2 regions of the Pseudomonas putida group bacterium ESBL64 genome follow, and region 1 is predicted to be linked to the other one. Evidence: predicted binding sites of a transcription regulator. Region 1 holds the regulator's gene; the other holds the start of a gene.
What was found. Region 1 encodes FliA, which starts transcription of late flagellar genes. Its sites were predicted from a motif close to CTAAAGTTTNNNNNNNNNNNGCCGNTAA; they were not measured.
Positions count from the first base shown of each region.

Region 2: V6093_RS21790 (methyl-accepting chemotaxis protein) is a predicted target of FliA. The motif match lies at 1,356-1,383, and genes of this name have one in related genera.

Region 1 covers NZ_CP145799.1:2,258,948-2,263,364, forward strand. The annotation lists gene V6093_RS10240 (chemotaxis protein CheA) at 1-839, opposite strand, end outside; gene V6093_RS10245 (protein phosphatase CheZ) at 852-1,640, opposite strand; gene V6093_RS10250 (chemotaxis response regulator CheY) at 1,663-2,037, opposite strand; gene fliA (RNA polymerase sigma factor FliA) at 2,145-2,885, opposite strand; gene fleN (flagellar synthesis regulator FleN) at 2,882-3,715, opposite strand; gene flhF (flagellar biosynthesis protein FlhF) at 3,809-4,417, opposite strand, start outside.
Region 2 covers NZ_CP145799.1:4,805,861-4,810,277, reverse strand. The annotation lists gene pcaH (protocatechuate 3,4-dioxygenase subunit beta) at 1-208, opposite strand, end outside; gene V6093_RS21795 (neutral zinc metallopeptidase) at 408-1,298, shown strand; gene V6093_RS21790 (methyl-accepting chemotaxis protein) at 1,470-3,389, shown strand; gene ggt (gamma-glutamyltransferase) at 3,511-4,417, opposite strand, start outside.

The DNA.
Region 1 (4,417 bases):
CTGATTTCATCGCTGGCGGCACTGTTGTCGGGTGCGGCAGGCGCTGGTGCCTGGGCGGCTGGCAAGGCGCCAGCCTGGAAGGTGCCCTTGCCATGCAGCTGGTCGAGCAGCGATTCGAATTCGGCGTCGGTGATCTCATCACTGACCGCTTCGCTGCTGACGGCCACCGGCGGCGCGGCAACCTCGGCATTGAACTGGCCCTTGCCGTGCAACTGGTCGAGCAGCGATTCGAACTCGGCGTCGGTGATTTCATCACCCGCACCGCTGACAGTCTCGCCCTGCATCTGCTCGTCGGCCGCCGCTTGCGCCTTGACCGCATCGAGCGAATCGAGCAACTGCTCGAATTCACTGTCAGTGATGTCCTGGTGTTGCTCCTCGGCCTCGGCCGGCGCGGCAACCGACACGTCGGCAACCGGCGCCGGTGCAGGCGCTGCAACAGTTTCGGCTGCGCCAGGTTCGGCCAGGCGCGACAACGCTGCCAGCAGTGCGGGGGTGGCCGGTGTCACTTCGGCACGCTCGCGCACCTGGCCAAACATGCTGTTGACCGTATCCAGTGCCTCGAGCACCACATCCATCAGTTCCGCATCGACCCGGCGCTCACCTTTGCGCAGGACGTCGAACACGTTCTCGGCGATATGGCAGCACTCCACCAGCTCGTTCAGCTGGAGGAAGCCGGCGCCCCCTTTTACAGTGTGGAAACCGCGAAAGATCGCATTGAGCAGGTCGGCATCGTCAGGTCGGCTTTCCAGCTCGACCAGTTGCTCGGACAATTGCTCAAGAATTTCGCCGGCTTCTACCAGGAAATCCTGGAGGATTTCTTCATCGGCGCCGAAGCTCATCAAACGTGCTCCTTAAAAACCAAGGCTGGACAGCAGATCATCGACATCGTCCTGACCGGACACGACGTCTTCACGCTTATCGGCATGAATCTGCGGACCTTCACCCCGAGTCGGATGTTTTTCTCGATCTTTTTCTGCACGCAATTGATCGTGGTCATGTTTTATACCGGCAAAGCGGTCGACCTGGCTGGCCATCAGCACCAGCTTGAGCAGGTTGCTTTCCACCTCGGTCACCAGTGCGGTGACGCGCTTGATCACCTGGCCGGTCAGGTCCTGATAGTCCTGGGCCAGCAAAATGTCATTGAGGTGCCCGGAAACCTTGCGGTTGCCCTCGGCGCTGTGCGTCAGGAAACTGTCGACTCGCTTGACCAGATCACGGAATTCCGGCGCAGCCACTTCGCGGCGCATGAAGCGCTGCCAGTCGGTGCTCAGGGCCTTGGCCTCGCTGGCGAGCTCATTGAGCACCGGTGTGCTTTCCTCGACCAGGTCCATGGTGCGGTTGGCCGCGCCCTCGGTGAGCTTGACCACATACGACAGGCGCTCGGTGGCGTCGGTAATCTGCGACACCTCTTCTGCCTGTGGCATGGTGGGGTCGATCTGGAAACTGACGATGGCACTGTGCAGCTCGCGAGTCAGCTTGCCGACTTCCTGGTACAGGCCGCGGTCGCGGGTCTGGTTCAGTTCGTGAATCAACTGCACCGCCTCGCCGAAACGGCCCCGCTCCAGGCTTTCGACCAACTCCTGGGCATGCTTCTTCAGGGTCGACTCGAACTCGCCCAAAGACGTTTGTGATGAATCCATGACGCGCCCCCCCTGACGTGACTCAGCCGTTGACGCGTTCGAAGATCTTCTCGATCTTCTCTTTGAGCACCTGAGCGGTGAACGGCTTGACCACGTACCCATTGACCCCGGCCTGTGCCGCTTCAATGATCTGGTCGCGCTTGGCTTCAGCGGTCACCATCAGGACCGGCATGCTTTTCAGCTTGTCGCTGGCACGCACTTTACGCAGCAGGTCGATGCCGGACATGCCCGGCATGTTCCAGTCGGTCACCAGGAAGTCGTAGTGACCGTTTTCCAGCATCGGCAACGCTGTGGTGCCGTCATCGGCTTCGTCGGTGTTGGTGAAACCCAGGTCACGCAACAGGTTCTTGATGATCCGCCGCATCGTCGAAAAGTCGTCAACGATGAGGATTTTCATGTTCTTGTCCAATTAGACCTCCAAGCAGTCTCAAACGCGCTCGGCCTACCGAGCACGCACTCATTCAATTCGGTACAACGTGGAAAACGACTGCAACGACAGTGGGCTCAACGCGCCCGCCATTCCCCCAGGCGGCTGCGCAGGCGCGCGGCACATTGGCTGTGCAACTGGCTGACCCGCGACTCGCTGACACCCAGCACCTCACCGATTTCCTTGAGGTTCAGCTCTTCGTCGTAGTACAGCGCCAGCACCAGGCGCTCACGCTCCGGCAGGTTGGCGATAGCCTCGGTCAGGGCAGCCTGGAAGCGCTCCTCCTCCAGGCCGCGCGCAGGTTCGACCTGGCCACTGGCGCCATCCTCATGCAGCCCTTCGTGCTCGCCGTCCTGCAACAGGTCGTCAAAGCTGAACAGGCGGCTGCCCAGGGTATCGTTCAAGATCCCGTAGTAATCATCGAGACTCAATTGGAGTTCGGCAGCAACTTCATGATCTTTAGCGTCACGGCCTGTTCTGGCCTCAACTGCACGCATGGCATCACTGACCATACGGGTGTTGCGGTGTACCGAACGCGGTGCCCAATCGCCTTTGCGCACTTCGTCCAGCATGGCCCCGCGGATGCGGATGCCAGCGTAGGTCTCAAAGCTGGCGCCCTTGCTGGCGTCGTATTTGTTGGCCACTTCCAGCAGGCCGATCATGCCGGCCTGGATCAGGTCCTCGACTTGCACGTTGGCCGGCAATCGCGCCAACAGGTGGTACGCGATGCGCTTGACCAGCGGGGCGTAGCGTTCGATCAGCTCGTACTGGGCGTCCTTCGCCGCCCGGCTGTACATCTTGAAGCCGCTGGCGTTCATAGTACGGGTCCCGCGCTGGTGGGTTGCACCAAGCGCTCGACAAAGAACTCCAGATGGCCGCGCGGATTGGCCGGCAGCGGCCAGCTGTCGACCTTCTGGGCAATCGCCTTGAAGGCCAGCGCACACTTGGAGCGAGGGAAGGCTTCGTAGACGGCACGCTGCTTCTGCACCGCCTTGCGCACGCACTCGTCGTACGGCACGGCACCCACGTACTGCAGGGCAACGTCAAGGAAGCGGTCGGTGACCTTGGTCAGCTTGGCAAACAGGTTGCGCCCTTCCTGCGGGCTCTGCGCCATGTTGGCCAACACACGGAAACGATTCATGCCATAGTCGCGATTGAGCAGCTTGATCAACGCGTAGGCGTCGGTAATCGAGGTAGGTTCATCACACACCACCAGCAGCACTTCCTGGGCGGCGCGAACGAAGCTGACCACCGAGTCACCGATACCCGCAGCGGTATCGATCACCAACACATCGAGGTTGTCGCCGATCTCGCTGAACGCCTGGATCAGCCCGGCATGCTGGGCCGGGGCCAGATGCACCATGCTCTGGGTGCCCGAGGCTGCCGGTACGATGCGCACACCGCCGGGGCCCTGCAGCATCACGTCACGCAGCTCGCAACGCCCTTCAATCACATCGGCGAGGGTACGTTTGGGGGTAAGGCCCAGCAATACGTCGACATTGGCCAGGCCCAGGTCGGCGTCCAGCAGCATGACCCTGCGGCCAAGCTCGGCCAGCGCCAGGGACAAGTTCACTGAAACGTTAGTCTTGCCGACGCCACCTTTGCCACCGGTCACGGCGATCACCTGTACGGGATGCATGCTACCCATGTCTGTTCTTTACCTTGTCTCGCTGGGACTCAGGCCACACGTAGGGCAATTCTGCGTGCCCCTTGGCATAGCGACTTTGCACACGCTTCATGGTCAACCCGCTCGCCGTGGGTTGTGATAGAGATCAGCGAACATGTCGGCCATGGCCTCTTCGCTGGGCTCGTCCTGCTGCTGCACATTCACCGCCCGCGTGACCAACTGGTGGCCCCTTGGCAGGTGCAGGTCGTCAGGAATGCGTGGGCCATCGGTAAGATAGGCCACTGGCAGTTCATGACTGATGGCAAGGCTCAACACATCGCCAAGGCTTGCCGTTTCATCGAGTTTGGTCAGGATGCAGCCGGCCAGGCCACAGCGCTTGTAGCTGTGGTAGGCGGCGGTCAGCACCTGCTTCTGGCTGGTGGTGGCCAGCACCAGGTAGTTCTTCGCGGCAATGCCACGCCCGGCCAAGGTTTCCAGCTGCATGCGCAGCGCAGGGTCGCTGGCCTGCAGGCCGGCAGTATCGATCAGCACCACGCGCTTGCGCAGCAGTGGCTCCAGCGCTGCTGCCAGCGACTGGCCCGGGTCGACGTAAGTCACCGGCACGTTGAGGATGCGGCCCAGGGTCTTGAGCTGCTCCTGGGCGCCGATACGGAAGCTGTCCATGCTCACCAGCGCCAGGTTCTGCGCGCCGTACTTGAGCACGTAGCGCGCGGCCAGCTTGGC
Region 2 (4,417 bases), 2.5 Mb from region 1:
TATTGAAGTTCAGCAGCAGGTCATGGTCATGGGCGCCGAAGCCCAGGTGGGAAAAATCCGGACCAGTGGTTTCGCTGATCGACTGCGGAATACTGACCAGTGCCTGGCGCGGCGAGCGGGCAATGGACGTCTTGTAGTCAGGCGTAAGGGCTTTGGGGTGCCAGTTGCGATCACGGATCACGAAGCGGCTGTTGTCCTGGGCGGGCATGCCGGTTTCCTCTCTTGGAATTATGAGAACGCCTGAGTGTGGCAGGCGGACTTACAGTTTCCGGCAGGTCGCGGGCGATGAACATTGAAATCGACCCCTTGATACATAACTAAATGGTTATGGATAAACACCTCGGCCTGACAGGTTCCACCTTCGTGAACTAATCTTTGTCTTCTTGTTTCACGCTCGGAGAGCATTCATGGAATGGCGAAAAGGCCGACGCAGCGACAACGTGGTCGATGCCCGAGGCGAAGGTGGCGGCGGCGGCATGCGTTTCGGCGGCGGCAAGGGGCTGGGGCTTGGGGCAATCCTGCTGATCGTCGGCATCGGCTGGCTCACCGGGCAGGACCCGTTGCAGATTCTTGGCCAGCTTGCCGGGCAGATGGAGCAGCAACAACAGCAGACGGCGCCCAGTGGTGCGGGCGGCAAGGCGCCACCGGCCAACGACCAGCAAGCCGAGTTCGTCGCCTCGGTTCTGGGTGACACCGAAGACACCTGGAAAGCCCTGTTCGCCGAGGCCGGCAAACAATACCGTGACCCCAAACTGGTCCTGTTCAGCGGCCAGGTCAATTCGGCCTGCGGATTTGCCTCGGCAGCGGTTGGGCCGTTCTATTGCCCGGCGGACCAGCGGGTGTACCTGGACATGTCGTTCTTCCGTGAAATGGAAACCCGCTTCGCTGCAGCTGGCGACTTCGCCCAGGCCTACGTGATCGCCCATGAAATCGGTCACCATGTGCAGACACTGCTGGGCGTTTCGGCCAAGGTCGACGCCGCACGACGCGCCGGCCAGCGCATGGAGGGCGACAACGGCCTGTTGGTGCGCCAGGAGTTGCAGGCCGACTGTCTGGCCGGGGTATGGGCATACCAGGCGCAGAAACGCCTGAACTGGCTGGAGCCAGGCGATGTCGAGGAAGCGCTGAATGCGGCCAATGCCATTGGCGACGACCGCCTGCAGCAGCAAAGCCGCGGGCGCGTAGTGCCAGACTCGTTCACCCACGGTACCTCGGCGCAGCGGGTGCGCTGGTTCAAGGCCGGGTTTGCCGAAGGTGAAGTGAACCGCTGCGACACCTTCAGTGCACGCACCCTCTGATACCCGGTGCAACAGGGACCGAGTGAGACCGCTTGCTGACATTTTGCTGAAAAAGCGTTTCAGCTTCCCCAATCATGGCCGATAACCCCTGCACGAATCAGCGGGCATCCAGAACAAAAACGCCTGGCGATCGAAGATCAAGAGAGCGAAATCAACTTCTGGAGAGCGTGCATGAACAGCTGGTTCGCCAACATCAGCGTCAACCTTAAACTCGGCCTGGGCTTCGGCCTGGTGCTGGTCCTCACTGGCCTGCTGGCCCTCACCGGCTGGACCAGCCTGGGCAGCCTGATCGACCGTAGCAACTGGATGGGCGATATTGGCCAGTTGAACAAGGACCTCACCGATCTGCGCATTGCGCGCCTGCAGTACATGATCGCCAACGGCGACGATACCGCCGCCGCCAACACCCTGGCCAAGCTGGACGCATTCAGCAAGCAGCAGGCCTACCTGGCCACCACCTTCAAAAGCCCGGAGAACGTCAAGCTGCTGGGTGAGCTTGGCGATACCATCAGCGCCTACAAGCTGTCGCTGAACAAGATGCGCCAGGGCTACGACGCCACCCGCGCAGCGCGCGTTTCCATGGACAGCTCGGCCATCCGCGCCGACCAGGCCATGGATGCGCTCAGCCAGGAGGTGATGGCTCGCCCCGAGGCTGACAGTGCGCGCCTGGCCCAGTACCAGCTGATCAGCAAGGCCCGCCAGCAATTGCTGCAGGTACGCATCGATGTGCGTGGCTACATCGCCGAGAACAGCAGCGCCAACGAGCAGGCCGCCCTGCGCCAGCTGGATGCAGCACTGGCCGATATCGACAACCTCAAGCGCCAGCTGCCTAGCGAAGACGCGCGCCTGCAACAGTTCGAAAACGCAGTACTGGCCTATCGTGACGCCGTACGCCAGTTCCGCGACGCGGTTGCCAACATCACCACCTCGCGCGCCGAAATGACCGTGCAGGGTGCCGACATCGTCAAGCGCAGCGACGCGTTGTACCAGATCCAGCTAGAGCGCCGTGACATCGAGAGTACCCAGGCCCGCAGCCTGCAGGCCATCGCCACACTGCTGGCGCTGCTGGTCGGCGTGCTGGCGGCGGTGCTGATCACCCGCCAGATCACGCGCCCGTTGCAAGACACCCTGGTGGCCGTGGAAAAAATCGCCAGTGGCGACCTTACCCAGCACATGCGCGTCACCCGCCGTGACGAACTGGGCGTGCTGCAGCAAGGCATCGCGCGCATGGGCACCACCCTGCGCGAGCTGATCAGCGGCATCCGCGATGGCGTCACCCAGATTGCCAGCGCCGCCGAAGAGCTGTCGGCAGTCACCGAACAGACCAGCGCGGGCGCCAACAGCCAGAAAGTCGAGACCGACCAGGTGGCCACCGCCATGCACGAAATGGCCGCTACCGTTCAGGAAGTGGCGCGCAATGCCGAGCAGGCCTCACATGCAGCTACAGGTGCCGATGACGAAGCCCGTGCCGGCGACCGCGTGGTGGGCGAAGCGATTGGCCAGATCGAACGCCTGGCCGAAGACATGCACCGTTCCACCGAGGCCATGAACCTGCTGCAGCAGGAAAGCCAGAAAATTGGTAGCGTGATGGACGTGATCAAGTCGGTGGCCGAACAGACCAACCTGCTGGCGCTCAACGCAGCGATCGAGGCGGCGCGTGCCGGCGAGGCAGGCCGTGGCTTTGCCGTGGTTGCCGACGAAGTGCGCGGCCTGGCCCAGCGCACGCAGAAGTCTACCGAAGAGATCGAAGAACTGATTGCCAGCCTGCAGCACGGTACCCAGCAAGTAGCGAATGCCATGCAGGGCAGCCGTACCCTGACCGACAGCAGCGTCGAACTGGCGCGAAAGGCCGGGTCATCGCTGGAGAGCATTACCAGTACGGTATCGAGCATCCAGTCGATGAACCAGCAGATTGCTGCGGCGGCAGAGCAGCAGAGTGCGGTGGCTGAAGAGATCAGCCGAAGCATCCTGAATGTGCGTGATGTGTCAGAGCAAACCGCAGCAGCCAGTGACGAGACGGCAGCGTCGAGTGTGGAGCTGGCGCGGTTGGGTGGGCAGTTGCAGACACTGGTCAGCCAGTTCCGCGTCTGACCTTTGGAACCTGGGGCCGCTTTGCGGCCCTTTCACGACACAAGGCCCCAACGCAGGTCCTCGTGGGAGCGGCCTTGTGTCGCGATAGGAGGGCAAAGCCCTCCCGGCGTTCTGACAGGTACTACTTGACGATCATCCCTACCCCACGCCCACGTGGGTCGGAAGCGGTCTCAAGCTTCGCCCCATCGACCCGGATCGCCTGGATGTCGCCCATCTCCCAGCCCTGGTCCTCCAGCACATAGCCCATCTTCTTCAGCTCATCAGCTACCGGCCCGGTCAGTGGCGCATAGCTGTCGAAGTAGATGGTGTCCTTGGGCAGCAACTGATGGTGCACGCGCTGCGCCGCCACCGCCTTGTCCAGCGGCATGCCGTAGTCGTACAGGTTGTTCATCACCTGGAAGATCGAGGTAAAGATCCGTGAACCACCCGGGGTACCGATTACCAGCTCGACCTTGCCATCGCGGGTCATCAGGCTGGGGCTCATCGACGACAGCATGCGCTTGCCTGGTTCGATCGCGTTGGCATCACCGCCGACCACGCCAAAGGCGTTTGCCGCCCCCGGTTTGGCGCTGAAATCATCCATCTCGTCGTTGAGCAGGAAACCAGCGCCCTTCACCACCACACCACTGCCATAGTCGAGGTTGAGGGTGTAGGTATTGCTGACCGCGTTGCCCTGCTTGTCGACGATCGAGAAATGCGTGGTCTGGTGCGGCTCAAGGCCCGGCTTGACCTTGTCGGTGTCGGAAATGGCCTTCGGGTTGACTTGGGCTGCGCGCTTGGCCAGGTAATCCTTGGCCACCAACTGGTCCACCGGCACCTTGGTGAAGGCCGGGTCGCCCAGGTAATCGGCGCGGTCGGCGAACACCCGCTTCTCGATCTCGGCCAGCAGGTGGATGTACTGCGCCGAGTTATGCGCCACCCCTTTGAAGTCGGCCGCGCGGTCTTCCTTGATGCCCAGCAACTGGGCAAGCGCCACACCGCCTGAGCTCGGCGGTGGCGCGGTATACACCACATTGCCACGCCAGCTC